DNA from 2 places in the Amycolatopsis speibonae genome. Region 1 is predicted to be linked to the other one. Evidence: riboswitches for the same ligand, from Rfam matches in the RefSeq annotation. Region 1 holds a riboswitch; the other holds the start of a gene.
What was found. Region 1 has a riboswitch for cobalamin ahead of ACFOSH_RS28745 (prenyltransferase/squalene oxidase repeat-containing protein). Riboswitches for the same ligand answer to the same signal wherever they lie in the genome.
Positions count from the first base shown of each region.

Region 1 (14,841 bases):
CGTCGAGTACGCGCCGACGGCCATCAAAGCGCCGTGGCCGAGCGAGAGCTGCCCGTTCAGTCCGGTCAGGATGGTCAGCCCGCCGGCCGCGATCGCGAAGTACGCCATCGTCGTGAACTGCGCGGTGAGGAACGGGCCGGTGCTCTCCAGGACGAGCACCACGACGACCAGCGCGGCGAGGGCGATCAGCAGATGTCCGCGCAGCACGTCAGACCCTCCGTTCGCGGAGGCTCGTGAACAGCCCGCCGGGTTTGAGCAGCAGGACCACCATGAGGATCGCGAGTGCGGCGAGCGGCACCAGTTCCGCGCCGACGTAGCCGCTGACCAGGCTCAACGACAGACCGAGGACGACGCCGCCGACGACGGCGCCCACCGGGCTGTCCAGGCCGCCGAGCACCGCCGCCACGAATCCGTACACCACCACACCGTCCATATAGGACGGATGGACGAGTCCGCCGCCCGCGATCAGCAGGCCCGAAAGCGAACCGGCGAGCGCGGCCAGCGCCCAGCCGAGCGTCAGCATCCGCCCGACCCGCACTCCCAGCAGGCGCGCCACTTCCCGGTCGAAGGCCGCGGCCCGCATCCGCAGGCCCAGATCGGTACCGCGGAACAACAAGACGAGCCCGAGGAGCACGACACCGACGGCGGCGATGGTGAACACCCCGAATCCGGTCAGCGCGATCGTCGTACCGCCGACCTGGAACCCGGTGAGCCCGAACGGCGCCGGGAACGACCGGTATCGCGAGCCGAACACCAGCGCGGCCAGCGCGTGCAGCACGATGAACAACCCCAGGGTGAGGATCACGGCGTTGATCTCGGGTTTGCCGGAGACGAACCGGACCACGAAACGTTCCACCAGCGCGCCGAGTACCAGCCCCGAAAGCAGGGCGACGGTGAAACCGAGCCAGTACGACCAGCCCGCGTCGATCAGCACCAGCGCGACGTACGTGGTGATCATCGCCATCGGCGCCTGGGCGAAGTTCACGATCCGCGTCGCCCGCCAGATCAGCACCAGCGCCAGGGCGAACGCGGCGTAGACCACGCCCAGCGTCAGCCCGGTGAGCGCGGTGGTCAGCAGTTGCTGCACGAGGTTCCCTTTCAGAAGCCGAGGTAGGCGTGCCGCAGGTCGTCGTCCGCGACCAGGTCGGCCGCCGCCCGCCGGACGACGACCTCGCCGAGGTTGAGCACGACACCGTGGTCGGCGATGGACAGGGCGCTGCGCGCGTTCTGCTCGACCAGCACGACGGCCAGGCCTTCGTCGCGGACGAGCCCGCGCAGGAGGTCGAAGATCCGCGCCACGATCCGCGGTGCGAGGCCCAGCGACGGCTCGTCGAGCAGGAGCACCTTCGGCCGGGACAACAGCGCGCGGCCGATCACCAGCATTTGCCGCTCGCCGCCGGAAAGGACGTGCGCGAGCCCGCTCTTACGGTCGGCGAGAACCGGGAAGAGGTCGTAGATCCGCCGCAGCTGACGCGCTGTCGCACGGCTTCCCGAACCGAGGGCGCCGAGCCGCAGGTTCTCCTCGACGGTCAGTTCGGCCAGTACGCCACGGCCTTCGGGCACCTGCGCGAGGCCGAGCGCGGGTAGGTCCTCTGTGGACACTCGGGCCAGGTCGCGGCCCGCGAGCGAGACGCTGCCCGCCGTCGGCCGGACGAGCCCGGAAATAGCACGCAGCAAGGTGGTCTTTCCCGCGCCGTTCGCGCCGAGGACCGCGGTGATCTCACCGGGAGCGGCGGACAGGCTCACGGAATCGAGCGCGCGGACGGGGCCGTAGCTCACGGAGAGGTTTTCAACGGTCAGCACCGGCCACCTCCTCGCCGAGGTAGGCCGCCCGCACCGCCGGGTCCGCGCGGATCTCGTCCGGTGTGCCGCGGGCGATCACCTTGCCGAAGTCCAGTACGACGATCTCGTCGCACACCCCCATCACCAGATCCATGTGGTGTTCCACGAGCATCACCGACATACGTTCGGTCAGGCCGCGCACCAGCGTGCCGACGTCGGCGATCTCGGCCGCCGACAGCCCGCCCGCCGGTTCGTCCAGCAGCAGCAGATCCGGTTCGCCGACCAGGGCCCGTGCGAGCGCGACCCGTTTGCGGACCGGATAGGGCAGACCGGCGGGGTAACGGTGGGCGACGTCGGCGATGTCGAAGTCTTCGAGGTAGGCCATCGCGCGTTCGGTCAAGGCCTTCTCGTCTCGCGTCAGTCCCAGCATCGACGGCCAGAAGCCGGCCTTCGCATGCTTTCCCGCGCCGACGAGCACGTTGTCCAGCACGGTCATCCGGCCGAACAGGCCGAGTTCCTGCAGGCTCCGGGCGATGCCGAGGCCGGCGAGGTGATGCGGGCGCAGCCGCCGCAGTTCCGTGCCGCGCCAGGCCAGCGTGCCCGCGTCGGGCCGGACGAAACCGCACGCGACGTTGAAGAGCGTGGTCTTGCCCGCGCCGTTCGGGCCGATCACGCCGAGCACCTGACCCGGCTCGACGGTCAGGGAGACGCCGGACAGCGCGACGAGGCCACCGAAGGTCACCGACACGCCGGACATCTCGAAGGTCGACAGGGTCACGCAAGAACTCCCAACGGTGAAAGGGGGCCCGGCGCGGGTGCGCCGGGACCCGGTGGACTCAGGCGTGCGGGCAGGTGTCCCGGTAGTCGCTGATCGCCCGGTCGTCCGGGGCGGGGCAGAGGAACTGCTCGTAGCGGGTGTCGTTGTCCACGAACCGCTTCAGCCAGGAGATCGTGTACTTCGCCATGGTCGTGTTCGCCGTGTTCGGGAAGAAGTGGCTCGCGTTGCCCAGTTCCATGTACGCCTTCTCCGACGAAGCGGGAATGCTGGTGTAGAACGGGATCGCGTGCGAAGCCACCGGCGCGACCGCGTCGGCCTCGCCGCCGATGACGAACGTCGGCACCCGCAGCGAGGACCACGACTTCTGCGTGTTCCACGGCGCGAGCGGGACAGCGGCCTGCAGCGACGGCCGGTCCTGCGCGGCTTCGAGCGAACCGCCGCCACCCATCGAATGCCCGGCCACCGCCAGCCGGGAGGTGTCGATGCGGGAACGCACGGTGCTGCGCTGGGTCAGGTAGTCCAGTGCGGCCAGCAACTGATCGCCGCGGCTGCCAGGTTGGTCGTAGATCGTAGTGGTGTCGATGGTGAACACCACGAAGCCCTGGGACGCCAGCCGCGGGCCGATCCACGCGATGCTCGACTGGGTCGCGGTGTACCCCGGCGAGATGGCGACAGCGCCGAAGGTGCCCTGCGCGGTGCTGGTGGGGTAGTAGATGGTGCCGCCGCCGAAGCCGGTGACGGACACCCGCGAAACCGACGTCTCCGAGACCGCGAACGAGCCGCGGGAGGCCTCGATGCTGCTCTCCGTCGGGGCGGGGCCCCGTTCGTACGGGTTCTCGGCGGCATAGGCCGTCGGTGCGACAGCGAGTGCCGCGACGGTGGCCAGTCCACAAAGGATCCGGGTCGTACTACGCATGGTGCCCTCTCCGTTCGCCGGTGAACACGGTCCGTGGTGCTGGACTGTGGCAAACGGACGTACCGGGCTGCATCGGCGAAATCGCCAGTCTTCGTCCGCGGGCACCCTCGCCGGACCGGGCGCCCGTACGATCGGCGATCGTGAATCCCTCAGCCGAGGACCTGGTCCGCACCGCGGCGCGGTGGATCGAACGCGGCGTCCGCGTCGACACGTCCGCCTTCGCCCAGGACCTGGGCATTTCGCGCAGCACCCTGTTCCGCCGCGTCGGAAACCGGGAAGACCTGCTCGGTGATGCCCTCTACTACCTGTCCGAGCGCACCCTGACGGCCGCCGCGCGCACCTGGGAGCGCGATGAGGGCGACACGGTGCGCAACGCGGCCGGTGAACTGCGCTGTCTCGCGATCATGCGCGAGTACCGGTCCGTCCTCGCGGCGAGCGCCGGGTTCCGCCGCTTCCTCGACGACGAACCGGTGCTCGCGATCCGGCTGCTCACCGACCCGGACGGACGTGTCCAGCCGAGGGTGATCGCGGCGCACGTCGAGTTGCTGCGCCGCGACGTCGACGCCGGCGGTTTCGCGCCCGCGGTCGGCCTGGACAGCCTCTGTTACGCGATCGTCCGCTTGGGGGAGGCGTTCCTGTACTCGGACGTCCTCGCCTCCCGGACGCCGGATCTCGACGCGGCGTCGACGCTGCTCGGGGCACTCGTGGAAGGACGCGTACCGAGCAAGAGCTTGTGAAACACTTCCGCCTGGTGTTTCATCGAAAGGGATTTCGAGGAGGCGCCGATGCCTGTCCGGGACGCCGTGCACCCGCTGCGGGGCAGGGACGACCTCTTCGGCGGGCTGCGGTCGATCGCCGGGCGCGCCGTGTTCGTCCGCGGCACGGAAGGTCTCGGCAAATCAGCCCTGCTCACCGCGCTGTTCACCGCTCTGGGTGCCACGGACGACGTCCGCCTCGTCGGTGTCCGTGGCCTGCGGGCCGAGCGCGCGCTGCCCTATGGCGCGCTGCATCAGATGTTCGGCGGGCCGGTCTCCGGCGGCGCGGAGGCGTGGGATCGGCTCGGCAGCGTCTCGGCGCCGACGGTCTGCTGGGTCGACGACGCGCAGTGGGTCGATCCGGAATCGTTGGCGGCACTGGGTTTCGCGGCCCGGCGACTGGCCGGGGTCCCGGTCGGGATGGTGCTCGCGTCGCGATCCGGGTCCGACGAGTTCGATTCCGTCGAGCTGACGCCGTTGACCGATTCCGCCGCCGATCTGGTGCTGCGCGATCGCGGGGTGCCCGCCGGGATACGCCCGCAGCTGGTCGAACTGGGCGAGGGGAATCCGGCCGATCTGATCGCGCTTGCGGCTTCCCTGACCCCGGCGCAGGCGGCAGGGCGGGAGCCGGTGTCACCGATCCTCCAGGAGCGCCTGCCCCGCTACGCGGCCGAGCTGGACGCGATGCGCTTCGACGACCGCCTCCGGTTTCTCGCCGCCTGTATGGACTTTTCCGCGAGGAAGGCGACGTGGTACGCGGCGGCGTCACCGGCGGACCGCCGGGCGGCGCACGCGCGCCTGGCTTCCGTCGAGGAAGGGCCCGACGCTCTCTGGCATCGCGCGATGGCGGCCGCCGCCCCGTCCGCGCCCCTCTCCGACGCTCTCGCCACCGCACCGGCGGTGGATCACGCGGCCGCCGCGCGGCAGCTCGAACGCGCCGCCGCCCTGACCGCCGACCCGTCCGTGCGGGCGACCCGGCAGCTGGCCGCGGCGGACGCGGCCTGGCAGGCGGGCAGACCGGGGTGGGCTCGGCTGCTGCTGTCCAGGGTCGACGCCGAACCGGGCGCGGTGGCGTTGCTGCACGGGGAGATCGAGCTGCGCGACGGTGATCCCGCCGTCGCCACCCACGAACTCGGCACGGCGGCGGAACTGCTGCCCGATCCGGCCGCCGCGCTCCTGCTGGCCGGCGAGGCGCGGCGGCTCGGCGGCGACTTGCACGGCTACCGGGTCCTGGCGCGGACGGTCCCCGCCGGGGACGACCTGGCCTTCGCGCATTTCCGCGGCTTGACCTCGGTCTACGCCGGACGTCACGACGACGCCGTCGCTCCGCTGAAGGACGCCGTCGACAAGGGGATGGCCGACGGCGACGTCGCCGGAGCCGTCTGGGCCGCCGAAGCGGCCTTCGCCCGCGGGCAGGCGGAACGGGCGCACGAGTACGCGGCCGCGGCCGTGAGCCGCGCGCGACCCGGCGAACGGCACGCGGAACTGCCCTGGGCGTTGGTCTACCTGTCGCTCTCGGCCATCGCGCTCGACCGGATCCCGTGTGCGCGAGCGGCGTCCCGCGAAGGTTTGCGAGCGCCCCGAAACCTGCGGCTGGAGCACCTGACGTTGCTGGGGCTGGCCTCCGCGCTCCTCGGCGACCGCGTACCGGAACTGGACGAGGCGGCCGAAGGCATCGCCGAACGCGGTCTCGGCAGGCCCGCCGCGGTCGCGGCGTGGGCGAACGCCTGTCTGGACCTGGCCGAAGACCGGCCCGACGACGCGCTGAGCAGGCTCGAAGATCTCGCTTCCGGTGTTTCCGGCGACCAGCCGGTGATCCGCGTGCTGGCCACCCCGCAGCTCGTCGAGGCGGCGGTCTGTTCCGGGCGGCCCGAACGCGCGCGGGCCGCGCTGGCGGTGTTCGACCGCTGGACCCTGGCCGGTGCGGAGCCCTGCTGGCTCGCACTGAGCCACCGCTGCCACGCGCTGACCGCGCCGGATCCGGCGGTGGCGGAACGGCGTTTCCGGCTGGCCATCGAGGCACACCGGCGGGCGGGCGGCGCGGGGGAGCTCGCCAGGACGCGGTTCGCCTACGCCACCCTCCTGCGACGGCACCGACGGACGCGGGACGCGCGTGAACAGTTCCGGGATGCCTTGCGCGGCTTCGAAAACGTCGGCGCGACCCGGTTCGCCGAACGTGCCCGCGCCGGGCTGCGGGCGACCGGCGAGACCGTCGACGTGCCGCACCGGTCGCTGGCCGGGCTCACCCCGCAGCAGGACGCCATCACGAGGCTGGTGGCGTCGGGGGAGACGAACAAGGAGATCGCGCGGCGGCTGGTGATCAGTCATCGGACGGTGGATCACCACCTGCGGAACATCTTCACCGCGCTGGGCGTTCGGTCACGTGTCGAACTCGCCCGCCGCGTCGCGGCCGGTGAGTGAAGGCCTCCGGGAATAACCGGCGGGCCGACGGGGTCGTGCTGATCATGGACTTCGGTATCGCGACGTCAGTGACCGACGAGGGAATCCGGCCGCACGTGCTGGGAGCGGCGTTGGAGGAGAAGGGCTTCGACTCCCTCTACCTGCCCGAACACTCCCATATCCCGGTCAGCAGGGAGACCCCGTACCCCGCCGGTGAGCTGCCGCGAGGCGCGCTGCGCAACCTCGACCCGTTCATCGCGCTGACCGCCGCCGCGACGGTCACCTCGAATCTCCGGCTGGGCACCGCGGTCGCCCTGATGATCCAGCGCGACCTGTTCTACACGGCCAAGGAGATCGCCAGCCTCGACCTGCTCTCCGACGGACGGGTGATCTTCGGCGTCGGGGCGGGCTGGAACATCGAGGAGATGCGCAACCACGGCGTCGACCCGCGGACCCGTGGCGCGCTGTTGACCGAGCAACTCCAGGCGCTCAAGGAGATCTGGACCGAGGACGAGGCGGAGTTCCACGGCAAGCACATCGACTTCGACCCGGTCTACGCGTGGCCGAAGCCGGTGCGGAAACCGCATCCGCCGATCTACGTCGCCGGTCAGGGCCCCGCCGGGCTCAAACGGCTCGCCGAGCACGCCGACGGCTGGCTTCCGCATTTCGTGACGCCGCCCGAGGAACTGCGCCGCGTCCGGTCCTGGCTCGCCGACCAAGGCCGCGAAGACGTCCGGATCAGCGTGTTCGGCGCTCCGGCGGACCCCGACCTGCTGCGACGCCTCGCCGATGCCGGGGTCGACGAGGTCTCCCTCATCCTGCCGACGCTGCCCGAGGCGGAGACCTTGGAGCGCCTGGACGAACTGGCGAAGACCATCGAGCCGTTGCGCGCCTGACAACAGCCTCGTGAGTGGCGTCTGCGGTCGATCGCAGGTTCGGTCCGTGAAGGCCTCCTTGCCTACCCTGAAGGTAGGGAAGGAGGCCTTCACAGCGTTAGGCGCAATGAAGGGGGCCCAGGACCTCGTGAGTGGTAACGACGGTTAGAACCGTCCGTACCACTCACGAGGTGACGTCACGGGCAGGCGAGCACCGGGGCCTGCGGACGGCCACCGCCGTGCAGGTCGCTCAGCGGAATCCTGGCCAGGCCGAGGATCGCCTGCGCGGTCGCGCGCGAGGCGGTCGCCGGGTTGAGGCCGGTGGCGTCGTAGGCGATCGCGCCGCGGTCCGCTTCGGCACCGGTGCAGCCGGTCTGCAGCGACCGGAGGAATTCCCGCGCCTTGACCGCGGCGGCGGGACGGTGGCCTGCCAGCGCTTCGGCGGCGAGGCCGGTGCTGTTGGCGTTCGGAGCGTTTGTGCCGACGCCGAAGCCGCCGTTCGCGTGCTGCTTGGTGACCAGCCAGGAGGTGCCCTCGCCGGCGTTCACCGCGTCACCGGTGGCGCGCAAGGCCTGCACGACCATCGCGGTCGAGTCGACGTCGCTCGCGCAGGTCGCTTCGCCGAAGTTCAGCGGGAAGCCGCCGTCCGCGCACTGGGTGCCCGCGAGGAACGTCACGGCCGCCGCGGGGGCGCCGGCGGGGGTGCGGTCCAGCGCCAGCAGCGCGAGCGACTGCGAGAAGGCGTTGGAGTAGTCGCCGTATTCGGACCGGTCGGAGAACCGGCCGGACGGTGTGAGCAGCGAGAGCAGTCCCGCCTTGAGGTCGACGCCGCCGAACGACGCCGGGTTCTTGCCCCGGATCTGCGCGGCGAGCAGCAGCTTGGCGTGCGCGCCCGCGTAGGCCTCGGTGCCGCCGCCGACGTAGCCGGTGGTGATCTCCGGCTTCGCCAGCCAGGTGATCGCCTTGCCCGCGTTCGTGTCCGACACCCCGGCGGCGGCGAACGCGAAGATCGCGTCGATCGTCAGGCCCTGGTCGGGGAACTTCTGGCCGCCGAAGTCGGCCTCGAACCTTTCCCCGTCGGTCAGCTGCCTGGCGAGCCAGCCCGCGGCGGCGTCCGCCTTGTTGTGGGTGGCCGCGTTCGCCACGGGGGCGGCGACCAGCCCGATGCCGCACAGCATGGCGACAGTGAGGACCAAACGTCTCATGAGAACCCTTTCCCGCATTTCCTCGACAGGAGTCGGTGACACCGCGCGACGTGGGTGACCGGGCTCGCCTGGAGGGCATACCGTTGCGGGACAGCGCCGGACTCTCACCGGACTTCCCCCACGACCGCGCTGAATCGGACGACCCGAAGAATCTCATCCCGGACCGGCGCCGGGGTACCGCCGGGCGCGAGTGACGATGTGATCCTGGCAACCGACCTGGTCAGCGGTGCCTGCCGCAGGTAATCGGGTGTTAACCTCGGCGGGCTCGACAACTTCAACACCGCCGCCCGTGACGGGGAAGCCGGTCGAAATCCGGCGCTGTCGCGCAACCGTGGGCCCTTCACCAGGGCGAGCCGGGGTACCGCACGGGCGGATGAACCAACCAGAAGTCCGGACCACTGTCGCGATAAACAGGGGTGACTGCGGCGTCCCGCGCCTGTCCTCCGTCATGCCGCAAGGAGGAGCCATGCGCCGCGGGTACCTGGCCGCATCGGCGTTCGCCGTCAGCGTCGGCGTGGTCGCCGCGCTGCTCACCGGAACGGCGACGGCCGCGAACGACCCCGGCGCGGCGAAGTCGAACTCCCGCTGGCTCGCGACGAAGCTGAAGCCGGACGGCACGCTCGAGAACCCCAACGGCGGCGAACTGCCCGACCACGGCCTGATGATCGACGTGCTGTTCTCGATGTACGCGTCGGGTGACGGTGCGAAGGCCGAGCCGATCGCGAAGTTCCTCGACGACCAAGGCCACGCCACCGACTACTTCACCTGGGACGGTCTCGCCCCCGGTGCCGGGTACGACAAGGTCATCGTCGGCGGTGCCGCGGCCAAGACCCTGGTCGCCGCGCAGGTCTCCGGCCGGAACCCCCGGAACTTCGACGGCTACGACATGGTCGCCGAGACCCAGGGCGCGATCATGCGCAAGGGCCCGGACAAGGGCCGGGTCAGCGACTACTCGAAGGATCCCGACCTCGCCGGTTCGGTGAGCAACAACGCGAACATGTTCGGCCAGGCCCTCGGCGTCATCGGCCTCGCCGCGACCGGTGAGAACGACCAGCTCGCGATCGACAAGCTGCTGACCCAGCAGTGTTCCGAGGGCTACTTCCGCGTCTTCTTCGCCTACATCCCGACGAAGGAGACCGGCGACCACGTCACCCCGGACGGCCACAAGGTCTCGACCTGCGACGAGGGCAAACCGCTCGACCTCTCCCCGTCCGACGGCGACGCCACCGGTCTGGCCCTCTCGGCGATGCTGGCCGCGAAGAAGGCGGGCGCGGCCGGTCTCGACGCCCCGATCGCCAAGACCGTCGCTTGGCTCAAGGGGAACCAGACCCCAGGCGGCGGCTGGGGCGGCGGCGTCGGCACCGAAGCGCCGAACACCAACAGCACCGGCATGATCCTCCAGGGACTGGCCGACGCGGGCGGCGCGGACGCGGCGGTGGACAAGGGCGTGCGGTTCCTCAAAGCCGCGCAGGCGAACGCCGCGGCCGACTCCGGCAACAAACTCGCGGGCGACCTCGGCGCGATCGCCTACAACCCGGCTTCCTACGAGGCCGCTCGCGCTTCGGGCATCAGCGGGCTCGACACCTGGATCCGCGCGAGCGCCCAGGCTTCGCTCGGGTTGTCACAGGTCGGCTTCTACACGCTCGCGAAGGGCGGCGGCCTGCCGCCGACGAGCAGCGCCTCGGAAACACCGACCTCGACGTCGTCCGAACCGAGTACGACCACCGGCACACCGACCTCGACCACGAGCGACCCGGCGCCGACCAGCAGCACCACCACCACAACAACAACGACGACGACCACAACGACGACCACGACCACCACGACGACGTCGGTGACGCCGACGCCGGGCACGTCCTCGTCCCCGGCGACCAGCCCGCCCGCGCCCAGCACGGTCACCGTCACGAGCACCCCGCCCGCGGTCAAGCCCGAGCCGGGCAAGCCCGCGCCGAAGACCCCCGCACCGAAGACCGTGACGCCGAAACCCAAGAAGACCGTCACGCCGAGGGCGTCGACCGGCGCCCGTGTCCCGCCGCCGACCGCGATCGCCACCCCGGTCGCGATCCCGGACACGGCCAACGCGGCTTCCCGGCTCGGCGCGTACCTGACGAACCGGCTCGTCGGCGGCGACCACGTCGAGGTCACCGAGGACGGCAAGACCTACGTCGACTACGACGCGACAGCCGATCTCGTGCTGGCCTTGCGGGCGCTGGACGAGCAGCCGGACACGGTCGCCCGGGCGTCGAAGTTCCTGCTCACGCCGGAAGCCGTGCAGGCCTACGCCCACGGCGCGCCGTACGAGCAGAGCGGGGCCTCCTACGCCGGACCGCTCGCGAAACTCGTGCTCGTCGCCGAGTTCGCCAAAGCGGACATCGCCGGGCAGTTGCGCGCCGACCTGGTCAAGCTGCGTGGCGTGGACGGAAAGTTCACCGACGTCGGGGCCTTCGCCGACGCCGACGAGACCGTCGAGCGGCACGCCTGGGCGGTGCTCGCCACCGCCGCCGACCCTGGCCCCGCCGTCGAACTGCTCCTCTCGCGCCAGTGCGCCGACGGAACCTTCCCGAAGCACCTGGACACCGCGGAGTGCGGCTCCGGCGACCTCGCCGCGACGGCCGCCGCGGTCACCGCGCTGGCCGTCCGGTCGCACACCGACGCCGCGCCGTCGACCAAGCGGCCCGACGGCTGGACCGAGCGGCGCGTGTCGGCCTTCGTCTCGGCGGTGGGCGCGCTCGGCGTCCGGCCGACCGGCGAGGGCATGGTGACCGGTGAGGGGGGCGAGCCGGACGTCGTGCTCAGCGCCGCCGTCGCCGTCGCGCGGCAGACCGCCGGCCTCGACGCGAGCGGAACCGCGCGGTCGCTGGGCAAACTGGTCCAGCCCGACGGTGGTCTTGCCAAGGGAGCTGTCGCGGCGAGCGACGGGAAGACCGATTTCCCGACGAGCCTGGCCGCCGCGCAAGGGGTCGCGGGCCGCTCCTGGCTCACCGCCGCGGACTCGCCGCTTTCGCCCGCGATCCGGCTCCCGCTCACCGAGGCGAACGCCGCCGACGCCGTCTCCGGCGCACAGGTGCAAGCTGCCGCCGCCCAGTCCACCCGGCCCGCGTGGGTGCTCTGGGGACTCGTCGGCCTGGCCGGGATCCTGCTGGCCGCCGCGATCGTGCTCGTTCTCCTGCTTCGCCGTTCCATCAAGTCAAAGGGGGCAACACCATGAGAAAACTGCTCACCGTCACGTCCGTCCTCATCGGACTGATCGGGCTTTCCGCCGCACCCGCGAACGCGGTCGATCCCACCAAGGGCTACGCCGGGATCTGCGCCGGAAGCGACGCGCTCACCGGGACGACCGTCGTCGTCGACTTCCAGGAACTGGACGGCAACGGCGGGACCGCGGCGCCGACGATCACCCGCTGCTCGCCCAACGCGAGCCCGGGTACCGCCCGCACGGGGATCAAGGCGCTGCAGGACGCGGGGATCGCGGTCGCCGGAACCGCCCGCTGGGGCCTCGGTTTCGTCTGCCGCCTGGAAGGCCGTCCGGCCGCGACGGAGACCATCCCGCTGTCGAGCAACCCGAGCTACAAGGAGCCGTGCGTCAACACCCCGCCCGCCGGCGCGTACTGGGGTTACTGGCACGCCGACGGTTCCGGTACCACCTGGACCTACAGCAGCTTCGGAGCGCTCAACCGCACCGTCGTGCCCGGCGGGTTCGAAGGCTGGTCGTTCTCGCTGAACAAGTCGGCCTCGACCAACCCGGTTCCCGGTGTCACGCCGAGGAACCCGGCCATCCCGTGAGGAGGCTCCTCGGCGTGGTGGCGGCGATCTTCCTGATCGCCGCCACGGCGCCGTCCGCGCACGCGGTCGACCAGAGCAAGGGATATCCGGGGTTCTGCAAGGACGCCACCGGGGTGACCGTCGTCGTCGACTTCCAGAAGCTCGGCGGCACGACCATCGTGCGCTGCAATCCCCAGGCCACCCGCGGCACCGGACTGGACGCGCTCAAGGGCGCCGGTTTCCAGATCGCCGGGGTGCAGCGGTGGGGCGAGTCGTTCATCTGCCGGGTCGAGAACCGCCCTTCAGCGGCTGAGAACGTCCCGGTCACCGGCCGCGGGAACTACCGGGAGCTGTGCTTCGACACGCCCCCGGCGCAGGCCTACTGGTCCTACTGGCACGCCTCGAACAACTGCGCGTGGGACTACAGCCAGTGGGGCATCAAGAACCGTGACTTCATCCCCGGCGGTTTCGAGGGCTGGTCGTTCTCCCTGAACGCCACCGCCCAGACCAACCCGGTGCCGCGGGTCTCCGCCGTCCGGCCGGGCACCGAGGGCCAGCCCTGCGTGCCGCGCGAGGAGGCCAAGCCGGTCACCGACGATCCCAACGAGCGGCAGCAGCAACCGCAGGCGGGAAGCGGACAGCAGGCCGGCGACAGTCCTCAGCCGACGGAAGAGGCTCAAGCCGGAGAGGCGCCGGTCGCGGGGGCGAGTTCCGGAGCGTTGCCGCCGCCCAAGCCGCGTCCGAGCGCTTCGGCGAGGCCACAGGCGAAGGACCCGTCGATGAACGTCGCGTTCACCGGCGGCGAGAACGCCGAGGACGTCAACGCGGTGATCGAACGCGAGTCCGGCTCGAGTGATTGGGCGCCCTGGGCGGCCGGTGGCGCGGTCCTGGCGTTGTGCGTGGCAGGATTCCTGGTGGCACGCAGACGCAAACGCGCACAAGGAGCTTGATGACGTCCTACTTCCTGCCGCGCGACCTGCATCCGGCCGCGTGGTGGGTGTGGGCGCTGGGGCTCGCCGTCGCGGCGACCCGGACGACGAACCCGTGGCTGTTGCTGACCATCGTGGCCGTCGCGGGTTACGTCGTCGTGGCCCGGCGCAGTGAAGCGCCCTGGGCGCTGGCTTTCCGGCTCTACCTGTACCTCGGCGCGTTCATCGTCGCGATCCGCGTGTTCTTCCGCGTCGTCTTCGGTGGTGCCGAGGGCTCGACGATCCTCTTGAGGCTGCCCGAAATCCCGCTGCCGGAATGGGCGGCGGGTATCCGGCTCTTCGGCGACGTTTCCGCGGAATCGTTGCTGGGCGGGCTTTACGACGGGATGCGGCTGGCGGCGATGGTGATCTGCCTCGGCGCGGCCAACGCGCTGGCGAACCCGAAACGGCTGCTCAAGGCGATGCCGCCGGCGCTGTACGAGGTGGGCACCGCGGTGATCGTCGCGCTGTCGGTGTTCCCGCAGCTGGCCGAAAGCGTGCTGCGGGTCCGGCGCGCCCGCAAGCTGCGCGGCGGCTCGGGCAAGAAGAAGGTGCAGGCTCTGCACACCGTCCTCATCCCGGTGCTGGAGGACGCGCTTTCCCGTTCGCTGCAGCTCGCCGCGTCCATGGACTCCCGTGGTTACGGCCGCGCGGGACTGGTCGAGGCGCGGGCCCGGCTGATCACGGGAACGCTGATGATCGTCGGCCTGATCGGGGTCTGCGTCGGTGTCTACGCCACTTTGGACGGTTCGACACCCAGATATCTCGCCGCACCGGTGCTTTCCGTGGGACTCGTGGTCGGGCTGGTCGGGTTCTGGACGGCGGGCAAGCGGGTCCAGCGCACGCGCTACCGGCCGGACCGCTGGCAGCTGCCGGAGATCGTCGTCGCCGCGAGCGGGATCGCCGTCGCGGCCGTCCTGTTCGTGACGTCGGAGGTGAATCCGATGAACATGAACCCTTCGCTGATCACCCTGTCCTGGCCGTCGTTGTCGTGGGGGCCGTTGCTCGGGGTGCTGATCGGCGTGCTGCCCGCCTTCCTGACCCCGGTCCCCGAACCTCCGTACGCCGCGCTCGAAGAAGCAGCGCACGAAGAAGAAGTGCACGCATGATCGAACTGAATCAGGTCTCCTTCACCTACCACGGCCGCTCCGAACCGGTGCTGGCCGAGGTGACGCTGTCCATCGGTGAGGGCGAACTCGTGCTGTTCGCGGGCCAGACCGGCGCGGGCAAGTCGACGCTGCTCGGCACGATCAACGGCCTCGTCCCGCATTTCACCGGCGGTCACCTCGAAGGGACGGTCTCCGTCGACGGCGTCACGACGCGGTCCCGGCCCCCGCGCGAGTTCGCGCATCTGGTCGGCGTCGTCGGCCAGGACCCGCTGGCGGGCTTCGTCACCGACA
Region 1 covers NZ_JBHRWK010000049.1:40,705-55,545, reverse strand. The annotation lists gene ACFOSH_RS28785 (branched-chain amino acid ABC transporter permease) at 1-207, opposite strand, end outside; gene ACFOSH_RS28780 (branched-chain amino acid ABC transporter permease) at 209-1,087, opposite strand; gene ACFOSH_RS28775 (ABC transporter ATP-binding protein) at 1,099-1,803, opposite strand; gene ACFOSH_RS28770 (ABC transporter ATP-binding protein) at 1,790-2,539, opposite strand; gene ACFOSH_RS28765 (alpha/beta hydrolase family protein) at 2,619-3,476, opposite strand; gene ACFOSH_RS28760 (QsdR family transcriptional regulator) at 3,617-4,213, shown strand; gene ACFOSH_RS28755 (helix-turn-helix transcriptional regulator) at 4,262-6,652, shown strand; gene ACFOSH_RS28750 (LLM class F420-dependent oxidoreductase) at 6,697-7,527, shown strand; gene ACFOSH_RS28745 (prenyltransferase/squalene oxidase repeat-containing protein) at 7,704-8,711, opposite strand; cobalamin riboswitch at 8,744-8,870, opposite strand; cobalamin riboswitch at 8,982-9,096, shown strand; gene ACFOSH_RS28740 (hypothetical protein) at 9,178-11,919, shown strand; gene ACFOSH_RS28735 (flagellar hook-length control protein FliK) at 11,916-12,494, shown strand; gene ACFOSH_RS28730 (ABC transporter substrate-binding protein) at 12,491-13,423, shown strand; gene ACFOSH_RS28725 (energy-coupling factor transporter transmembrane component T) at 13,423-14,550, shown strand; gene ACFOSH_RS28720 (ABC transporter ATP-binding protein) at 14,547-14,841, shown strand, end outside.

Region 2 (14,841 bases), on a different contig from region 1:
TCCGCCCGCTCGACTGGGCCCGCGTCTCGCACGTGGTCGGCGAGGCCGTCGCCGGACTCGACGACGTCTCGGCCGAGCCGGTGCTGGCCGAGGCCAAGCGCAACCTCTACGACGGCATCAGCGCCGACGAGCTCGCCCTCGCCCAGATCATGGCCGCGCGCGTGCTCGTCGAGCAGGAGCCGAACTACTCCTACGTCAGCGCCCGGCTGCTGGCGGACAAGCTCCGCGGCGAGGCGCTCACCTACCTCGCGGGCGCGCCGCAGCAGGCCAGCCAGGACGAGATGGCCACCCGGTACCCGCAGTACTTCCGGGACTACCTCAAGCGCGCCATCGAGCTGGAGCTGGTCAACGCCGAGCTCCAGACGTTCGACCTGGACAAGATCACCGCGGCCATCCACGCCGAGCGTGACCTCGACTTCGGCTTCCTCGGCCTGCAGACGTTGTACGACCGGTACTTCCAGCACCACGACGGCGTCCGCTTCGAGCTGCCGCAGGCGTTCTTCATGCGCGTCGCGATGGGACTCGCGATCCGCGAGGACGACCGCGAGGCTCGCGCCATCGAGTTCTACGAGTTGCTCTCGTCGTTCCACTTCATGGCGTCCACCCCGACGCTGTTCAACTCGGGCACCACGCGCCCGCAGCTGTCGTCCTGCTTCCTGACCACTGTGGACGACGACCTGGACTCGATCTTCCAGGCGTACAAGAACAACGCGCTGCTGGCGAAGTACTCGGGCGGCCTCGGCAACGACTGGACCCCGGTCCGCGGCCTCGGCGCGCACATCAAGGGCACCAACGGCCAGTCGCAGGGTGTCGTGCCGTTCCTCAAGATCGCCAACGACACCGCCGTCGCGGTGAACCAGGGCGGCAAGCGCAAGGGCGCGGCGTGCGCGTACCTGGAGACCTGGCACGTCGACATCGAGGAATTCCTCGACCTGCGCAAGAACACCGGTGACGACCGTCGTCGTACGCACGACATGAACACCGCGAACTGGGTGCCGGACGAGTTCCTCCGCCGCGTCGAGGCCGACGCGCAGTGGACGCTGTTCTCGCCGAACGAGACCCCGGACCTGCACGACCTCTACGGCAACGCGTTCGCCGAGCGCTACCGCGAGTACGAGGCCGCCGCCGAGCGTGGCGAACTGAAGGTGTTCCGCAAGATCCGCGCGGTCGACCTGTGGCGCCGCATGCTGACCATGCTGTTCGAGACCGGCCACCCGTGGATCACCTTCAAGGACCCGTGCAACCTGCGTTCGCCGCAGCAGCACGTGGGTGTCGTGCACTCGTCCAACCTGTGCACCGAGATCACGCTGAACACCACCACCGACGAGGTCGCGGTCTGCAACCTCGGCTCGGTGAACCTGCTCAAGCACGTGACCCCCGAGGGCATCGACGCGAAGCGCCTCGAGAAGACCGTTCGTACCGCGGTTCGCATGCTCGACAACGTGATCGACATCAACTTCTACACCATCCCGGAAGCGCGCCGGTCCAACCTGCGGCACCGCCCGATCGGGCTGGGCCTGATGGGCTTCCAGGACGCGCTGTTCGAGATCGGCGTGCCGCTGTCCTCGGACGCGGCCGTCCAGTTCGCGGACACCAGCATGGAGCACATCAGCTACTACGCGATCTCGGCCTCGACCGACCTCGCGGAGGAGCGCGGCCAGTACCAGACGTTCGAAGGTTCCTTGTGGAGCAAGGGCATCCTGCCGATCGACTCCCTGCAGCTGCTGATCGACGCCCGCCAGGGTGACGCGCTCGACGTCGACACCTCGTCCACTTTGGACTGGGCGCCGCTGCGCGAGCGGGTCAAGACCGTCGGTATGCGCAACTCCAACGTGATGGCGATCGCGCCGACCGCGACGATCTCCAACATCGTGGGCGTCGGGCAGTCGATCGAGCCGCTGTTCCAGAACCTGTTCGTCAAGTCGAACATGTCCGGTGACTTCACCGTGGTGAACCCGCACCTGGTCCGCTCGCTCAAGGCGCGCGGGCTGTGGGACGAGGTCATGGTTTCGGACCTGAAGTACTTCGACGGCAGCCTCGGCCAGATCGACCGCGTGCCGGACGACCTGAAGGCGCTGTACGCCACCGCGTTCGAGATCGAGTCGCGCTGGCTGGTGGACGCCGGTTCGCGTCGGCAGAAGTGGATCGACCAGGCTCAGTCGCTGAACCTGTACATCGCGGCGCCCAGCGGCCGCAAGCTCGACGAGCTGTACCGCTACGCCTGGCACAAGGGCCTCAAGACCACGTACTACCTGCGGGCGCGGTCCGCGACGCACGTGGAGAAGAGCACCCTGCGCGGCACCGACGGCAAGCTGAACGCGGTCTCGGCCACCCCGGCCCCCGCTACTCCAGCTTCGCCGAAGTCCGCCGCTCCGGCGCCCGCCGCTTCGCCCGCCCCTGCGGCTTCCGCCGCGGTTTCGCCGTCGCCCGCCGCCGCGGTCCCGGCCGTGCCGGTGACCGCCCCGGCACCGGCCGCCAAGCCGGAGCCGAAGGAGATCCCGCAGGTCTCGGACGTCGACTTCGTCGCCACCGACGGCGCCGCCTGCCGGATCGACGACCCTGACTGCGAAGCCTGCCAGTAAGACATCCTCGTGAGTGGCGATTCGGGTTGGAACCCGAATCGCCACTCACGACCCCACTCGTGAAGTGAGCCTCTGTATGACCACCTTTGACGCTTCCACCGACGCCACCGGCCTCGGCGAGATCGAAGTCGGCGCCGCCCGCATCAACGTCGACGACAAGCGGATGATCAACGCCCGCGCCGACGTCAACCAGCTGCTGCCGATGAAGTACACCTGGGCGTGGGAGAAGTACCTCGCCGGCTGCAACAACCACTGGATGCCGACCGAGGTCGCCATGCAGGCCGACATCGCGCTGTGGAAGTCGGCCGACGGCCTCACCGAGGACGAGCGCACCATGCTCAAGCGCAACCTCGGCTTCTTCGCCACCGCGGAATCGCTGGTGGCCAACAACATCGTGCTCGCGGTGTACCGCCAGATCACCAACCCCGAATGCCGCCAGTACCTGCTGCGCCAGGCGTTCGAGGAGGCCGTGCACACGCACACCTTCCAGTACATCTGCGAGAGCCTCGGCCTGGTCGAGGGCGAGCTGTTCAACATGTACCGCGAGGTCCCCTCCATCTCGGAGAAGGACGCGTGGGCGCTCAAGTACACGCAGAACCTGGAGAACCCGGACTTCGAGACCGGCACCCCCGAGGCCGACCAGAACTTCCTGCGTGACCTGGTCGCGTTCTACGTGATCTTCGAGGGCATGTGGTTCTACACCGGCTTCGCGCAGATCCTCTCGCTCGGCCGCCGGAACAAGATGATCGGCATCGCCGAGCAGTACCAGTACATCCTGCGCGACGAGTCGATCCACCTGAACTTCGGCATCGACTGCATCAACCAGATCAAGATCGAGAACCCGCACCTGTGGACCGAAGAGTTCCAGGCCGAGATCCGCGGCATGCTGACCGACGCGTGCGAGCTCGAGGTCGCCTACGCCCGCGACACCATGCCGCGCGGCATGCTCGGGCTGTCGGCCGAACTGATCGAGCAGTACATGCACTTCATCACCGACCGTCGCGCGCAGCAGATCGGTCTCCAGCCGATCTTCGGCGAGACGGAGAACCCGTTCCCGTGGATGTCGGAGGCGATGGACCTCAAGAAGGAGAAGAACTTCTTCGAGACCCGCGTCATCGAGTACCAGTCCGGCGGTGCCCTCGACTGGGACTGATCCCCGAACTCACGTGATCGAACACGGAACACGCCGGGCGGACTTCCGCCCGGCGTGTTCCGTCTCCAGACACGCGTGTCCCGTCTCTGATCACGCGTGCCGTCCGGTTCGTCACAGGTCCAGCGGGCCACTAGCGGGCCTGAGTACGCTGCAAGGTGCTACTGGTTCGACCGGCCTCCCAGGCCGGTCGAGGTAACAGGGAACCCGGTGTGAATCCGGGACTGCCCCGCAGCGGTATGTGGGAACGAAAGCCGTCACCGTGCGAGACACGGTAAAGCACTGGGTATGGCACCCGGGAAGCGACGGCCGGTAGGAGCGAGCGAGTCGCCCACGAGTCCGAAGACCTGCCCGTGGTACGTGCGCCGACGGCGTACGTGAGTCCGGGCCTCGTGGGATGGGCACGACCGAACGGCGGTCACTCCTGTGCGCGGCTCCGGGCTCTGACGACAAGCTCGCGAGGAGAGAGCTGTGACCGAAATCGGCACGACAGTGCTGGGCTATCCCCGGATCGGACCGGACAGGGAACTCAAGCGTTCACTCGAACGCTACTGGGCGGGCAAGATAGCCGAGGCCGAACTGCTGGACACCGGCCGCGCGCTGCGTACGCGGACCTGGCGGGAGCTCAAGGACGCCGGGCTGGACTCTGTCCCATCCAACACGTTCTCCCATTACGACCAGGTGCTCGACACCACCGAGCTGTTCGGGGCGCTGCCGGAGCGCTTCACGACTCTCGGTCTTTCGCCACTCGACGCCTACTTCGCCGCCGCGCGCGGAGTGCAGGACGCTCCGGCGATGGAGATGACGAAGTGGTTCGACACGAACTACCACTACATCGTCCCCGAACTCGGCCCGGACACGACGTTCTCGCTCACCGGCACCAAGCCGCTCGACGAGTACCGCGAAGCCCGCGCGATCGGCGTCGAGACGCGGCCCGTGCTGGTGGGCCCGGTGACGTTCCTGCTGCTCGCGAAGGCGGCCGAGAGCGCCCCGGAGGGCTTTCGCCCACTGGATCTGCTCGACAACCTCCTCGACGGCTACGTCGAACTGCTGAGGCGCCTGCATGACGAAGGCGTCGAGTGGGTCCAGTTCGACGAACCCGCCTTCGCCGCGGACCGCACGGAGCAGGAGCTCAACGCGCTCATCCGCGCCTACCACCGGCTCGCGAAGGAGACGACGCGGCCGAAGATCCTGGTCGCCGGGTACTTCGGCGGCCTCGGTCGCGGTCTGGGCGTGCTGGCCCGCTCCCCGATCGACGCGCTCGCCGTCGACCTCGTCACCGATGAGTCCTTTGCGGACGCCGTGGCGGCCGAGCCGGCCTTGCGCGACAAGGAGGTCCTGGCCGGGGTCGTGGACGGGCGCAATGTCTGGCGCACCGACCCGACCCGCGCGCTCAGCCGGGCGGCGACGCTGCTCGGCACCGCGAAATCGGTCAGCGTCTCGACATCGTGCTCGCTGCTGCACGTGCCCTACGACGTCGAGCGGGAGGATGGGCTCCACCCGCGTCTCAAGGGCTGGCTCGCCTTCGCCAAGCAGAAGGTCGACGAGGTCGTCCTGCTCGGCCGCGCGCTGACCGAAGAGAGCGTCGACCTTTCCGCCGCCCGCACCGCGGCCACGGACCGTGCCACGGCAGCCGACCTGGCCGACGCCGGAGTGCGGGCCCGGCTGGAGGCGTTGCGGCCGGAGGACACCGTCCGCTCCCCTTACGCCCGGCGCGCGGTGGCGCAGCAGGACGCACTGGGGCTGCCGCCGTTGCCGAGCACGACGATCGGCTCGTTCCCGCAGACCACCGAGGTCCGCAAAGCACGGGCCGCGCACAAGGCGGGTTCGCTGGACGACGCGGGCTACGAGGCCGCGATGAAGGCGGAGATCGAGCACGTCATCCGGTTGCAGGAGGACCTCGGCCTCGACGTGCTGGTGCACGGCGAGCCCGAACGCAACGACATGGTGCAGTACTTCGCCGAGCGGCTGGCCGGGTTCGCCGCCACCGACTTCGGCTGGGTGCAGTCCTATGGCTCGCGGTGCGTGCGGCCGCCGATCCTGTACGGCGACGTCTCGCGCCCGGAGCCGATGACCGTCGAGTGGGCGCGCTACGCGCAGAGCCTGACCACGAAGCCGGTCAAGGGGATGCTGACCGGGCCGGTGACGATCCTGGCGTGGTCGTTCGTCCGCGACGACCAGCCGCTGGGCGAGACCGCCCGTCAGGTGGCGCTGGCCATCCGCGACGAGGTGCACGACCTGCAGGAGGCGGGCATCCGCGTCATCCAGGTGGACGAGCCGGCGCTGCGGGAGTTGCTTCCCCTGCGCGCGGCGGCCCACGAGGCCTACTTCGCGTGGGCGGTTTCGTCGTTCCGGCTGGCGACGTCAGGGATCGACGACGCGACGCAGATCCACACGCACATGTGCTACTCGGAGTTCGGTGAGGTGGTCAAGGCGATCGACGCGCTCGACGCCGACGTCACCAGCATCGAAGCCGCACGGTCGAAGATGGAGGTCGTCACCGACCTGGGCGCGGCGGGCTTCGGCCGAGGCGTCGGGCCTGGCGTGTACGACATCCACTCGCCGCGTGTCCCCGACGTCGACGAGGTCAGCGGGCTGCTGCGGACCGCCGTCGGCGCGGTGCCCGCCGAGCGGATCTGGGTCAACCCGGACTGCGGTCTGAAGACCCGCGGCTACGCCGAGGTCGAGCCCGCCCTGCGGAACCTGGTCGCGGCCGCGAACGCGGTCCGCGCCGAACTGGGCTGACCGTTCCGTGAAGGCCTCCTTCCCTACTCTGAGAGTAGGGAAGGAGGCCTTCACGGACTTCTCCCCAGGTATTGTCAGGACGTCAATAAGGGTGCGATGGTGGAGCGGTAACCGGTCTCAACGGGGAGATGGTCACCATGGCGAACGCCGTCGAAAAGGTCACCGGGGCACTGCGCGAGCGGGTTCCGCCGCTCACCTCGATCCCTCTGCCGCGTTCGGTCGACCAGCGCTGGCTCGGCGCGACCTGGCCGGTCCGCGAACTCGCGCCCGCCCCGCCGGGCCTCAAACCCGTCCTCGGCGACGAAGGCCCGCCGGTCATCGGGCACGCGCTGGACTTCATGCGCTTCGGCGTCGAGTTCGGCCTCAAACGCCACGAAACCTACGGCCCGGTGTCATGGATGGGCGCGTTCGGCCGCCGCATCGTCGCCCTCTCCGGCCCGGAGGCCACGCAGATCGCGTTGGTGAACAAGGACAAGGCCTTCTCCCAGGAGGGCTGGAAGTTCTTCATCGAGCGGTTCTTCGACCGCGGCCTGATGCTGCTCGATTTCGGCGAGCACCATCTGCACCGCCGGATCATGCAGGCGGCGTTCACCCGGCAGCGGCTCACCGGCTACGTCGACCAGATGGGACCGGCCCTGCGCGACGGCATCGCCACGTGGGCGGACCGCCCGAACCCGCGGATCTACTGGTCCCTCAAGCAACTCACGCTCGACGTCGCGACGCGCGTGTTCATGGGCATGCGTTCCGGCGACGACGCGGTCGCGGTCAATCGCGCGTTCGTGAACTCCGTGCGCGCGGGCACGGCCATCGTGCGCTTCCCCGTTCCCGGCGGCCGCTGGGCGGCGGGTCTGCACGGCCGCAAGGTCCTCGAACGCTACTTTTCGGCGAATCTGCCCGCGAAACGGGCGAGCGACGGCGACGACCTCTTCACCGCCTTGTGCCATGCCACCACCGAAGACGGCGACCGCTTCACCGACGCCGACGTCGTCAACCACATGATCTTCCTGATGATGGCGGCGCACGACACGTCGACCATCACCAGCGCAGCCGCCGTCTACCACCTCGCCAAGAACCCCGAGTGGCAGGAACGCGCGCGGCAGGAGTCCCTCGCGCTCGGCGACGACGTACCGGACATCGAGGCGCTGGAGAACCTGAAGACCTTGGACCTGGTGATCAAGGAATCCCTGCGCCTGGTGGCCCCGGTACCTTCACTGGCCCGGAAAACCGTGAAGGACACCGAGGTTCTCGGGCATTTCATTCCCGAAGGGACACTGGTCGGGGTTTCGCCCACCGTCAACCATTTCTCGCCGGAGCACTGGACCGACCCGATGCGTTTCGACCCGGACCGCTTCGGCGAGGAACGCCGCGAGGACAAGTCGCACCGCTACGCGTGGATGCCGTTCGGCGGCGGCGCGCACAAGTGCATCGGCCTGCATTTCGGGACGTTCGAAGTGAAAGCGCTGCTGTACGAGATGCTGCGGGCCTATCGATGGTCGGTCCCGGAGGACTACACCGCGCGCTGGGACTACGTCTCGTTGCCCGTTCCCGCGGACGGCCTGCCGATCCGGTTGACGGCACGCTGACGCCCGGTCAGCGGACAACCACTTTCGAGTACTCTTGGTAACTTCCGGTCACCACTCGTGTAGTGGTGATCACCCTTTCAGCCGGTAGACACCCCGGATCGCGCGTGATGCCGTGGCACTACACCCGGTCGGCTCATACCTAATGTGGGTCCGTGGGCTCGGACACCCGGTCTGAGCTGGCCATAAACCGCGCATGAAGAGGTGAAGTGTGCCCGAACCTGGTTCCGCGCCAGGGTTGGTGGACGTCGCTCGGAGATGGGCCGCGACGCTCGCTGACACTAAAGGAGTATCGCTTCCCCAGGAGCAACTCGAAGAGTTCCTGCTCGGCGTCGCCCAGGACGCCGTCCGGACCGAACCCGACCACGAGCCTGCCCGGGATCGCTTCTCCAAGCTCTATTCCGCCTCCCCCATCGGGATCGCGCTCGCCGACTCCGACGGCGAGATCGTCGAGGCGAACACCGCGCTCGGCAAACTCCTCGGTTGCCGCCCGTCGGCGCTGCGCGGACGGAACATCCCCGAACTCGGCTCCGCCGACCACGACGTCGCCCGGCTGCGGAACGGGCTGTCCCAGCTCAGGGCGCTCGGCCAGCCGACCCAGCAGGAACGCCTGCTGCTCGACCACAGTGAGGAAGGCACGATCTGGGTCGACGTGACCCTCACCGACCTTCCCGGTGACCGGCCCGGCTCGACCTATCCGGTGCTGATGGTCGCCGACGCCAACGAGATCCACCTGCTGCAGGAACGACTGCTGCACCAGAACGTGCACGACGCGCTGACCGGCCTCCCGAACTCCACCGCGTTCGGCAACGCGCTGGAAACCGCGCTGGCCGGCTCCGGCACCGAGCAGGTCGCGCTCGTCTACCTCGACGTCGACGGCTTCAAGGTGATCAACGACGGTCTCGGCGCCGGTGTCGGCGACCAGGTGCTGCGCGGGGTCGCGAACAAGCTCAAGTCCGTGTTCACCGGCAGGCACAACGGTTCCGTCGCCAGGCTGTCCGGCGACGGGTTCGCCGTCCTGTTGCGCGGCGAGTTCACCCCGCCCCAGGTGATCGCGCTGGTCGAGCAGGCCCTGGAGGAGCTGGTCGAGCCGATCTACCTCGGCGGGCACGGCATCGGGGTCAGCGCGAGCGCCGGCATCGTCGTCCGCCCGGTCACCGACGGCGGACCGGAAGATCTGCTCCGGGCAGCGGAGATCGCCCTGCACCGCGCCAAGGAGGCGGGCAAGGCGCAGTGGATGCTGTTCGACCCGGAACTCGACGCGCGTGACCGCGGCCGCTACCAGCTCGGCGCGGTCATCGCGGGCGCGCTGGAGAACGGCGAGTTCTCGCTGATCTACCAGCCGACGGTGAAGCTCGCGAACCCGGACCAGCTGGCCCGGTGAACGCGGGGCTGCGCTGGACCCACCCGGAGAAGGGCGAACTGGACTCCGACGAGTTCTATCCGCTGGCGCAGACCACCGGCATGACCATCCCGCTCGGCCGGTGGCTGCTGGCGGAATCGCTCGCCGCCACCGCGCGCTGGCGGAACCGGTTCGGCGAGGCGGCCCCGGACGTCTGTGTGCGGCTGCCGAAGCGGCTGGCCATCGACCCCGATCTGGTGCTGATGGTCAAGGAACAGCTCGACCGGTACAGCTTGCCCGCGCAGGCGCTGCGGCTGTGCACCGATCGCGAATCCGTGCTCGACCCGCGCGGCGAGGTGCTGGACTCCTTCGCCGTACTGGCCGATCTGGGCGCACAGCTGGTGCTGACCATCTCCGGTTCGGCCGATCTGGAGCTGATCCCGCAGCACCGGCTGCCGGTCCGGCACGTGATCCTGTCCGGCGCGGTGGTCGACGCGCTGGCCGACGGCGAGAACGAGGCCGACGTCCGCCACCTGTGCCAGCTGGTCGCCAGGGCCAAGGAACTGAAACTGCGCATCGGCGCGGAAGGCGTCCACAGCCACGAACAGGCCGAGCGGCTGAAGCGGTACGGCGTGCTCGCCGCGCGCGGCTCGTTCGTCACCGATTCCGCGACCGGGGACGAGGTCGACGAGCTCATCGAACGGCACGCCCACTGACGTGGCAGGATCCGTCCATGGACCAAGGTGACATCGCCCCGGACTTCACCCTGCCCGACGACAAGGGCGAAGAACGCACACTGTCGGACTTCCTCTCGTCCGGCCCGGTCGTGCTGTTCTTCTACCCCGCCGCCATGACCAGCGGCTGCACCGCGGAAAGCTGCCATTTCCGTGACCTGGCCGCGGAGTTCGCCGAAGCAGGCGCGCACCGCGTCGGCATCAGCCCGGACGCCGTCGCCAAACAGCAGGAATTCTCCGCCAAACACGGCTTCGACTACCCACTGCTGTCCGATGTGGACGGTGTGGTGGCCAAGCAGTTCGGCGTCTGGCGCAAATTCAGCCCTTTGCACGCCAAGCGGCACACGTTCGTCATCGACACCGACCGCAAGGTGCTCGAAGTGATCAAGAGCGAACTGAAGTTCACCGTGCACGCCGACAAGGCGCTCGCGGCCTTGCGCGAGCGCAAGACTAAGGACGCTTGAGCCGCCAGATCCGGTTGACGCCCGCGCAGGCCGGGGCGAGCGGCGGTGCGGCGGCCTCGTCGCCGGTCATCGTGAACCCCAGCCGCGCGGGCACCGCACCGCTCGCGACGTTGTTCTTGTCGTGCCGGATCTCGACCTCCGGCGCACCGAGCCGGAAAGCCTCGTCCGCCAGCAACCTGGCGGCCCGCGTCACCAGGCCGCGGCCCGTGTGGTGGCGGCTGAGCCAGTAGCCGATCTCGATCCGGTCCGGATGGACGATCATGCCCGTGCCGCCGACGACCTCGTCCTCGGCGAAGATCGCGAAGTCGTAGGTGTTGCCTTCGGCCCAGTTCTTCGTGGTGTGCTCCAGGAAGCCGGCGGCCTCCTGGTGGCCGTAGCCGTCAGTGGCCCAGATCATCCAGGCGCCGAGGTGCTCAGCGGATCCTCCTGCGACGGCGGCAAGGGTTTCGAGCTGCTCCGGCTTCCAGCGGCGCAGCACGACGACGTCGTCGGCGAGGGTTTCGGCGGGCGCTTCCATCGGCCCATGGTGCCTCGCCGTCGCTCTGAGCGCCTCCGGTTTTCGGGGAGACTCGTGAGGGGCTAGAGCCGACGTTGTCTTCGGTATCTGCTGGATTCTGGGTGCTTGATCCCAGACCCGCGGTCGGTGAAGGCCTCCTTGCCTACCCTGAAGGTAGGCAAGGAGGCCTTCACGGACTCTACGATCGCCCCACACGCACCAGCAGTCACATCAGTCAGTCCGGGTGGTCGTGAGTCCGGATCAGGACAGGATCGCGCTGTCCGGGATCTCGGTGTCGTTCTTCAGCGCGTCGAAAAGCAGCTTCGACTTCGTCTTGTCCCAGTTCTCCGCCGAGCCGTTGGTCACCGGCACCGTCGTGGTGACGACGCCACCCGACGAGATCCCGCGCATCGCCAGCGCGAGCCCCACCAGGTTGTGCACGTGGTCGCCCGTGTCCATCGTCAGCGCGTCGGGCGCGGTCGACAGCAGCGGGAACAACGAGAACGGGTTCAGCAGCGTGCCGGGGCTGCCGATCTCGCTGACCAGCGCGCCGATGAACTTCCGCTGGTTGGCGACGCGGTCGAGGTCCGAACGCGGGGTCGCGTCGCTGTGCCGCATGCGGACGAACCCGAGCGCCTGCGGGCCCTGGAGGTCCTGACAGCCCGCGGGGATCTTGATCCCCGTCATGGTGTCCTCCATCGGCTTGTCGACACACATGGTGACCCCGCCGATCGCGTCCACGATCTTGGCGAAGCCGCCGAACCCGATCTCGGCGTAGTGGTCGATCCGCAGGCCGGTCGCCCCTTCGACGGTCTTCGCGAGCAGAGTCGGGCCCCCGATCGCGAACGCGGAGTTGATCTTGTTCTTGCCGTGCCCCGGGATGGCCACCTGCGAGTCGCGGGGCAAGCTCAGCAGCGTCGGCTTGGTGCTGTTGTCCGGGACGTGCGCGACCATGATGGTGTCGGTCCGCTTGCCGCCGGCCTCGTTGCCGGAACCGGTGACCAGCCTCTCTTGCTCTTCGGGCGTCAGCCCGTCCCGGCTGTCGGAGCCCACGATCAGCCAGTTGGTGCCCTCGGCCGCGACGGGACGACCGGAGTAGTCGGCCAGCGCGTCGACGCGGTTGATCGAGAACTCCAGGTACACCCACACACCGCCGAGGAACACCACGAACACGGTGAGCAGCGTGAGCAGCACCTTGCCGAAGCCCCAGCGCTTGCGTCGCCGCGGCGGGCGCGCACCGTCCATCGGACGGCCGGGAGGGGGCTCAGGACGGCGCGGAGGCGGGCCGGCGGGCCGCTCGGCACCTCCGTGCCCCATGGGCGCCGTACGCTCGTCGTACGGACTGCTCCCCCTGCCCGGCAGAGGCATCATCTGCGCGGGCTGATGCCGCCGGGGGCGGCCGGACGGCGGCCGCTGTGGCGGCATCCGTCGCCCTCGGTCGTCGCCTCCATACGTCATGCCGAATCACCCGTCCCGATTTCGCGTGTAGGGCCCAGTCAACCGCAGACCCTAGGTGAAGGACGTACGGCACCCCGCATCGGTTGGGTGGCTTTCACCGCCCGTTCTCGGCGAAGCCGAACTGGTGGAGCTTGAGATACCCCGAACGGAAGCCAGCTTCGGAGTACGCCAGGTAGAACTCCCACATCCGTTTGAAGACGTCGTCGAAGCCCAGTTCGGTGATCTCGTCCCACCGCTGGGTGAACTTCTCCCGCCACAACTGCAGCGTGCGGGCGTAGTCCTGGCCGAACTCGCGCACTCCCTGCAGGTGCAGCCGGGTGTGCGCCAGCATCCCCTGTTCGACCGAGGTGGTCGACGGGATGAGCCCGCCGGGGAAGATGTACTTGTGCACCCAGGTGTACGACCGGGCCGCGGCGAGCATGCGTTCGTGGTCCATGGTGATGGCCTGGAGCCCGAGCCTGCCGCCCGGCTTCAGCCGCTTCCCGATGGTCTCGAAGAACGTCGGCCAGTAGGACTCGCCGACGGCCTCGATCATCTCGACGCTGACGACGGCGTCGTACTCGCCGGTGGAGTCCCGGTAGTCGCACAGCCGGACGTCGACGCGGTCGGCGAAGCCCGCCGCCGCGATGCGTTCGGTCGCCAGCGCCGCCTGCTCCTCGGAAATGGTCAGCGACGTGACCCGCGCCCCGCGCGCGGCGGCGCGGATCGAGAGTTCGCCCCAGCCGGTGCCGATCTCGAGCACCGTGCTGCCTTCGCGGACCCCGGCGTAGTCGAGGACGCTGTCGATCTTGCGGTGCTGGGCGGTGGTGAGGTCGTCGTCCGGCCCGAACAACGCCGACGAGTACATCATCGACGGGTCCAGGAAAGCACCGAACAGTTCGTTGGACAGGTCGTAGTGGCGATGGATGTTCGCCCGCGACCCCTCGATGGTGTTCTCCTCGTCCGCGGGGTGGCCGCGGTCGACGAACCGGCGGAACCGTTGCAGCAGTGGCGGGATGAGCGTCGCCATCCGCTCCGCGAACGGGGTCAGCACCTCGGCGAGCGCGTCACTCGTCCAGTCGCCGACCATGTAGGCCTCGCCGAACCCGATCTTCGCGTCCACGCCGAGGCGGTGGAAGAAGGCGGCGGGGCGGTTGAGCCGCATCTCGGGCGCCTCCGGACCGCCGGCGCCCAGCCGCGAGCCGTCGGGCATGCGCACGCGGACGTTCAGCGGGCGCACCGCCTGCCGGAACAGCTGTTCGGCGATCCGGGCCCGGAACGGGGAATGCGGCGGGGTGGCCAATCCGGGCCACCGGGTTTCGTCAGGGGCGGGCAGGCCGGCCGGACCTGCCGTCCGATCAACGCTCGACGTGGACATAGGTGCTCCCTCCCACCCGGTCTAGACCGGGATCCGCAGCCGCTCGGAGCTCGGCCGATCCCAGGCCGCGCTGAGCGTTTCGTCAATTCCCCCGGCTTCGATCAGCTCGAGTGTGAAAGCCCGTACGAGACGGTTCCAGACGCGAGACCTTCGTAGCATCGCGTGCCCTTCGCCACCGATTTCAAACCGCGCGGACCGCGATGTCACCTTTTCGGCGCGTTCCGCGAAAGCGTGTGACGCCACCGGATCGGTCATCCGGTCCTTGGTCCCGTGCGCGATGAGCACGGCGCGGCCGCTGACGGCACCGATGGGTTCACCCGGTGGTGTCCACGGTGCCAGGGCGCAGACCCCGACGACAGCCGGATCGTCGGCGACGCGCAGCGCGACCCGCCCGCCCATCGAATGGCCGACGAGGACCACCGGCAGCCCCGGGTGGTCTTCGCGAACGCGTTCCAGCGCCCAGCGGGTGTCGGCCAGCGCGTCGGCGCCGTCGTCGTTCCAGCCGTAGATCCGGTTGCGCAGGAGCCGCACCTCGACCCCGTGCTCCCGGCCCGCCCGATGGACGTCCTTCGCCAGCGGCACCATCCGCTGGTACGCCAGCCGCCACGGCGCCACGCGGGCATGACTGTGCTCGGCGCCGCCGTGCAGTACCAGCACGACGGCTTTCGCCTGGCCACGTACTCGCCAAGTCCGCACAGCGGGATCAGCCTCGCTCACCCTGGATCCTCCAGTCTCCGAATCCCCGGCCGCAGCGATCGGGTCAACCTCGATCATGACCCGATGTATTCCACTTCTGCCATTGGTCCACGCGATACATTCGTCGCTGATCTCCAGACGGAAGGGCGGATGTGGTGAGCACCACCGAACGTTATGCAGACGTCGCCGAACGGCTCGCGGAGGCCGAACGGGGTAACGCGGAGCAGATCCGGAAGT
Region 2 covers NZ_JBHRWK010000012.1:283,948-298,788, reverse strand. The annotation lists gene ACFOSH_RS07205 (ribonucleoside-diphosphate reductase subunit alpha) at 1-2,582, shown strand, start outside; gene ACFOSH_RS07200 (ribonucleotide-diphosphate reductase subunit beta) at 2,659-3,735, shown strand; cobalamin riboswitch at 3,881-4,101, shown strand; gene metE (5-methyltetrahydropteroyltriglutamate--homocysteine S-methyltransferase) at 4,204-6,477, shown strand; gene ACFOSH_RS07190 (cytochrome P450) at 6,615-8,060, shown strand; partial or broken gene ACFOSH_RS07185 (putative bifunctional diguanylate cyclase/phosphodiesterase) at 8,299-10,115, shown strand; gene ACFOSH_RS07180 (peroxiredoxin) at 10,133-10,597, shown strand; gene ACFOSH_RS07175 (GNAT family N-acetyltransferase) at 10,584-11,114, opposite strand; gene ACFOSH_RS07170 (LCP family protein) at 11,355-12,518, opposite strand; gene ACFOSH_RS07165 (class I SAM-dependent methyltransferase) at 12,646-13,908, opposite strand; gene ACFOSH_RS07160 (alpha/beta hydrolase) at 13,930-14,625, opposite strand; gene ACFOSH_RS07155 (sugar isomerase domain-containing protein) at 14,757-14,841, shown strand, end outside.
Region 2: it holds a riboswitch for cobalamin, as region 1 does, so the genes downstream of both, metE (5-methyltetrahydropteroyltriglutamate--homocysteine S-methyltransferase) here and ACFOSH_RS28745 (prenyltransferase/squalene oxidase repeat-containing protein) in region 1, are expected to answer to the same signal.